DNA from 2 places in the Priestia flexa genome. Region 2 is predicted to be linked to the other one. Evidence: riboswitches for the same ligand, from Rfam matches in the RefSeq annotation. Region 2 holds a riboswitch; the other holds the start of a gene.
What was found. A riboswitch is a leader RNA that binds a small molecule or an ion and turns the genes downstream of it on or off. The one in region 2 is predicted to bind S-adenosylmethionine.
Positions count from the first base shown of each region.

Region 1: linked by a shared signal. The riboswitch ahead of metK (methionine adenosyltransferase) and the one ahead of LZP85_RS05720 (trans-sulfuration enzyme family protein) in region 2 are both predicted to bind S-adenosylmethionine.

Region 1 covers NZ_CP090431.1:3,322,312-3,325,739, forward strand. Annotated here, with positions in the region: gene LZP85_RS17040 (glycosyltransferase family 4 protein) at 1-108, shown strand, start outside; gene metK (methionine adenosyltransferase) at 146-1,348, opposite strand; SAM riboswitch class I at 1,483-1,600, opposite strand; gene pckA (phosphoenolpyruvate carboxykinase (ATP)) at 1,874-3,428, shown strand, end outside.
Region 2 covers NZ_CP090431.1:1,129,628-1,133,055, reverse strand. Annotated here, with positions in the region: gene LZP85_RS05725 (trans-sulfuration enzyme family protein) at 1-723, opposite strand, end outside; gene LZP85_RS05720 (trans-sulfuration enzyme family protein) at 707-1,852, opposite strand; SAM riboswitch class I at 1,926-2,050, opposite strand; gene LZP85_RS05715 (CotH kinase family protein) at 2,145-3,221, opposite strand; gene LZP85_RS20855 (CotG/ExsB N-terminal domain-containing protein) at 3,353-3,428, shown strand, end outside.

The DNA.
Region 1 (3,428 bases), 1.8 Mb from region 2:
CGTCGCTATGCTCTTACGCAATCTTGGGATTCTATTTTTGACCAATTACTGCTTCGCTATGAAGCAGTCACTACTAAATCAAACAATGGGTTAGAATTTGTTCAATAAAAAAAGTCGCTGTCTCTTTTGAGACAGCGACTTTTCATTATTTAGCTAAAGCTTCAGTTTTTAAAGCTTCTGCTTTATCAGTGAACTCCCAAGGAAGCTCAACATCAGTACGACCAAAGTGACCGTATGCTGCTGTTTGCTTATAAATTGGGCGTCTTAAATCAAGCATTTTAATGATACCAGCTGGACGAAGATCAAAGTTGTTACGTACTACTTCAACTAATACTTCTTCAGTTACTTTACCTGTTCCAAATGTATCAATAGAGATTGAAACTGGCTGAGCTACACCAATGGCATATGCAAGCTGAACTTCACAACGATCAGCTAATCCTGCAGCTACAATATTTTTCGCAACGTAGCGTGCTGCATATGCTGCTGAGCGGTCAACTTTTGTTGCATCTTTACCAGAGAATGCGCCACCACCGTGACGAGCATATCCACCGTAAGTATCAACGATAATTTTACGACCTGTTAAGCCTGCATCACCTTGAGGACCACCAATTACAAAACGTCCTGTTGGGTTAATGAAGTACTTCGTGTTCTCATCGATTAATTCTTGTGGAACAACTGGATTGATTACATATTCTTTTAAGTTACGTTGAATTTGCTCTAACGTTACTTCTGGATGATGCTGAGTTGAGATAACGATTGTATCAACACGAACTGGTTGATTGTTTTCATCATATTCAACCGTTACTTGCGTTTTACCATCTGGACGAAGGTAAGGTAAAATTTCTTCTTTACGCACTTCTGTTAAGCGACGCGCTAACTTATGAGCTAAAGAAATTGGTAACGGCATTAATTCTTTTGTTTCATTACAAGCGTACCCAAACATTAAACCTTGGTCACCAGCTCCGATTGCTTCAATTTCTTCATCAGACATTGAACCTTCACGAGCTTCTAACGCTTGGTCTACACCAGCAGCGATATCTGGAGATTGCTCACCGATTGCTGTGATTACTCCACAAGTATCCGCATCAAAACCATATTTTGCACGCGTATAACCAATTTCTTTGATTGTATCACGTACTGTTTTTTGAATATCTACATAAGTAGATGTTGTGATTTCACCACTTACTAATACTAAACCAGTTGTTACGCTTGTTTCACAAGCAACACGAGCATTTGGATCTTCAGCTAAAATAGCATCAAGAATTGAGTCAGAAATTTGGTCACAAATTTTATCTGGATGTCCCTCTGTAACAGATTCTGACGTAAACAGACGACGTTGTGTTGACATCGGTTTTCCTCCTTTAAATATGATACATTGTGATACGGTACTCATTCCCTTATTGTGGTTCATTTACATTTTTTCAATATAAAAAACCTTTCCTTGTATCGAGGAAAGGTATCAAGTTCTGCATAAGCCTTTCACTCTTATCGATCAAGGTTTATTCCCTTGCATCAGGTTAGCACCTTATCACCTCTATGGAAATGGGTGATGGTTGCTGGGTTTCATAGGGCCTGTCCCTCCACCAGCTCGGGATAAGAGAGTATCCGTTCAAGGACATATCATACAGGAAAATGCTCTGTTATGTCAATAACATTCCTATGAAAATCACTTAAAGGTTGTATTTTCCTTCCCTATTATTTACAGAAACCTTTCACTAGTAAGATCATCTCACAAAAACGTTTTATGCTCTCTAAAACAAAAAATTTTCGCAACATTTTAACATTTTTATTCGAATAGTATAGACTATTTAAAGTAATGTGTTATACTAATTGTACATTTAAACATCATTTTAAAAAAAGGAAGGTAGTGCACATGAGTACTGTTAATATGTCTATTGAATTAGCCAATCTCCTGGAATCTGAAAAAGTGAATCACCAACTATCTGTTTCTCAATTAGTCGAAAAGATTTTAGAGCGACAAGAAGGCGTATTGACTTCTACAGGTGCTATTCAAGTTGAAACAGGAAAATATACGGGGCGTTCCCCACACGATAAATTCATTGTAAGCGATTCCTTAACATCTCATACTGTTGAATGGGGAGATGTGAATCAACCGTTTTCATCTGAACGATTTGACGCGCTTTATAAAAAAGTATTAGAACATTTAAAAGAACAAAATGAGCTATTTGTGTTTAACGGCTATGCGGGCGCCGATGATAAATATCAGCTTCCAATCCAAGTCGTAAATGAATACGCATGGCATAATTTGTTTGCTCACCAACTATTTATTCGTCCAGAAGACACGAAGCTAAAAAGTGATGCTGAATCATTCTCAATTGTATCTGCTCCTACTTTTAAAGCTGTTCCAGACATTGATGGGACAAATTCAGAGACATTTATTATTATTTCATTTGAACGAAGAGTTGTTTTAATCGGTGGAACGGAATATGCAGGTGAAATGAAAAAATCTATTTTCTCAGTAATGAATTTCCTACTTCCTCAAAATAACATACTTCCTATGCACTGCTCAGCTAATGTTGGCAAAGAAGGTGATGTTGCACTATTCTTTGGACTATCTGGCACCGGAAAAACAACATTATCAGCTGACGCTACCAGAAGACTAATTGGTGACGATGAGCACGGTTGGTCTAGTACAGGCGTATTTAACATTGAAGGCGGTTGTTATGCAAAATGCATTCAACTATCAAAAGAAAAAGAGCCTCAAATTTTTAATGCCATTCGATTTGGAACAGTTTTAGAAAATGTTGTGATTAACTCGAATACTAGAATTGCAGACTATAATGATAATAGCTTAACAGAAAACACTCGTGCTGCTTATCCAATTCAAGCAATTGATAACACAATCTTACCGAGCGTTGCAGGACATCCTACGGCAATTGTTTTCTTAACAGCAGACGCATTTGGAGTTTTACCTCCAATTAGCAAACTAACAAAAGAACAAGCAATGTATCATTTCTTAAGTGGGTATACAAGTAAACTTGCGGGAACAGAGCGCGGAATTACTGCGCCACAGGCGACGTTCTCTACTTGTTTTGGTGAACCATTCTTACCTCTTCCACCTACAGCCTATGCTAAAATGCTAGGTAAAAAAATTGATGAGCATAACGTAAATGTTTATCTTGTGAATACGGGATGGACTGGTGGAGAGTATGGTGTTGGAGAGCGAATGAAGCTAGTTTACACACGCGCAATGGTTCAAGCAGCGTTAGAAGGAGAACTCATTAGCGTAGATACGGTTCAAGATCCTATCTTTGGACTTGAGATTCCTGCACATGTTCCTGGTGTCCCTGATGAAGTACTTCAACCAGTAAAAGCATGGAAGAATGCAAATTTATATGAAGAAAAAGCTCATCAATTAGCACAAAAGTTCACAAAGAACTTTGAGCGCTTTGCAAATGTAGCTCCAG
Region 2 (3,428 bases):
GCAATCCTGTGGCCCTAAAATAGCTCCAAATGCGTTTTGAACAAACTTTACTTCATCAGCAAGCTTTTCATCACTTACAACAACCAATCCACCAATTACATCGCTATGGCCACTAATATACTTTGTCGCACTATGAATGACGATATTTGCCCCTAAATTAATTGGCTGCTGCAAGTAAGGTGTCATAAACGTATTATCAACGATTGTTAACAGGTCATAGCGTTTAGCTAACGCTGCAACGCTTTTAATATCCGTTACCTGTAAGAATGGATTTGATGGGCTTTCAATGTAAATCGCTTTTGTTTGGCTCGAAATGACTTCCTCTACTTCATCTACATTTGTCATGTTGACAAATGTAGTTTTAATACCAAACTTTGAAAATAATCTTGTTAATACGCGATATGTGCCACCATAGATATCGTTTGAAACGATAATTTCATCGCCTGCTTCAAATAAACAAAGAACAGATGATACAGCGGCCATTCCTGATGAAAAAGCAAACCCAGCAGCTCCATTTTCAAGCTGTGCAATCGTATTTTCTAAAGCTTCTCGTGTTGGATTACCTGAACGCGAATAGTCATAGCGCCCACCGTTTGTTTCGTCTTCTAGATTGAAAGTAGACACTTGATAAATGGGAACATTTACCGCTCCAAAATGTCCATCAATACCTGTTTTTGCATGAATTAAATTTGTACCAAATGAGTGTTTATTGGTTGTATGCATCAAATGCCTCCTTTAAGTCTTGAATTAAATCCTCTGCATGTTCAATCCCAACAGATAAGCGTAATAAGCAATTCGTTACGCCAACTCGATTTCGTATTTCTTCTGGAATATCTGCGTGAGTCTGACGAGCTGGGAACGTCATTAAGCTCTCCACACCACCTAGACTTTCAGCAAAGGTAATCACCTTTATATTCTCAAGTAAGACTGGCACAATTTGCGGGTCCGTTACAGCGAAGGAAATCATTCCGCCAAAACCTCCTGCTTGTTGCTTCATTACGTGATAGCCTGGATGAGATTCAAGACCTGGATAGTACACTTTCTCAACCAGCTCATGTGAAGTCAGCCAATTCGCAATTTTCAGCGCATTTTCATTGTGTTTCTCCATGCGCAAAGCAAGCGTTTTAATACCTCGCAGCAACAACCAGCTATCTTGCGGACCTAAAATTGCACCTGCTGCATTTTGATAAAAGCGAATTTTTTCACCTAGCTCGCGACATCGTGCAACGACTAACCCGGCTACTACGTCATTGTGACCACCAATGTATTTACTAGCGCTATGAATAACGATATCCGCTCCAAGAGAAAGAGGTCTTTGATAATAAGGTGACATAAACGTATTATCCACAATTGTTAACAAGTTACTTTCTTTAGCAAGTTCAATTATTCCTTTTAAATCCGTTACGTGCATCATTGGATTTGTCGGTGTTTCAATAAATAACGCTTTCGTATTCTGCTTTAATACTGCTTTAACTTGGTCTAAATGAGCTGTATTTACATACGTTACTTCTACACCTTGTTCTGCAAAAATATCATTTAAAACTCTGTATGTACCACCGTATAAATCTTCAGAGACGATTAAATGATCACCGTTTTTAAACAAAGCAAGTACAGCCATAACTCCTGCCATTCCCGAAGCAAATGCCGCTCCAACTTCGCCTTCTTCTAACGCAGTGATCGCATCTTCTAACGCTGTTCTTGTTGGATTAGCTGTTCTAGCATAGTCATATCCTGTGCTTTCTCCTAAACGGGGGTGTGCAAACGTAGATGCTTGATAAATAGGTGTTGTAATGGAACCTGTAGCAGGGTCTCGATTGACGCCCGAACGAACAAGTAGTGTTTCAATATGCATAATGTCCTCTCCTCTTTGCAGTAAATAAAAAAAACTCTTCACAGATGGAAGAGCGTTCGCTTAATCACGACTTCTCTCATCTGTTAAAATACAATCGTATTTCACAGGAATTAGCACCGTTCAAACTCACTGACTAACATATGGTTTGATGGTTGCCGGGCTTCGCAGGGCCAGTCCCTCCGCCACTCTGGATAAGAGTTTTATTAAGTTAATTATTCATTGTGTATACTTTAATAAAAATAACAAAGAATGTCAATAGAATTTTCTAAACAATTTCAATTGTCTCATTTATTCAAAAAGACTTCATTGATTTTCTTATATAGGCTGCTCTGTCTTTAATAAAGTCACAAATAAACGCAGGTTCTTGATAAAAAGTAGCTAACTTGTGCTGTATATACGGATCTTTCTCTACATAAGGCAGAATCAGCTGGTGGAGTGCTTCAATCTTTGGTTTCATATAGTTAACAGTGAACTGATGATTTAGCGCAGAATTCATTTTTTCAATATATTGTTTCTTAAATTTTGATATGGCCAAAAGTCGTGCTGTTAACGTATTAAACCCTTCCATTCTCACATAGTTACTTTCCATTTCATCTCCGTTGACATCGCGCCCCCACGTAGCATCATAGTCCCAAGGAAGGAGTTCAAAGCACTTCGTATCACTGTTCCGGTACAAAGCATAGTTATGAACAAAACCATCAAAGTTTTGAAGACAAATTACTCCCACCAACCAGGCTAAATAGCGATCTACCTCCAAGTGCTTTTCAATATTATCTTCAAACTCTTGATTCGTCCATGTATTCAAGTTATAAATAAAATATTCTAACGCTTCTTCATCTTTTCCGTACGCTACTTTTGTTTCGTACCCTGATTGAAGCGATTCTTTTGGCTTCTCATCCAAATCACTCATTAACGAGAAGTTGGCATCTCCGTCTACAGCGTAAAAGATAGAGCCTTTTGGCAAACTACGCTTTGTTAAGAAGTACTCGTTTACCGATTCTAACTGTAAATAAACACCTTCATTTTTCCCGTTAATGGTGAGATGAACAAACTGTGATTTCGGTGATAGTACGCCAAGGTCTGAAAAGAAATCGAGCGATAGTTTATTGCGAACTAGCGATGGATCTTTATATTCTGCATTGAGATGAATTTCGTTGGTCTTCCCGAATTTATTTGGTGAATAAAACTCTATATAGTACGATTTCTTTCTCATTTCTCGGATGTGTGATCCCCTTAGAGTTAAGCCTATTTCATACCTCTTTTTATGAACTTTCATCACTGCGGGTATGGAATCTTCAGACCAGATGTCGGCCTTTAGTTCTTTAAAGTCCCGAACATTAGCAAAAACAGAATAGGTGGCAATTCCCATCTCTTTCCCTCCTTTTGGATACATTTTAAATTATATGAGCTCATCTCCCACCGAGATGCTAGAAACTCCTTGGTTATTTCTTAAAATTCCACGTTTATCTCATAGCAAGTACGGCGTATTAAGCGTATCTTATGGTGAAAGGCAAAAAAAATGATTCTCATAAGGAGGTTTTTAGATTGTATATTCAATCTAAGCGTATTCGTAAAG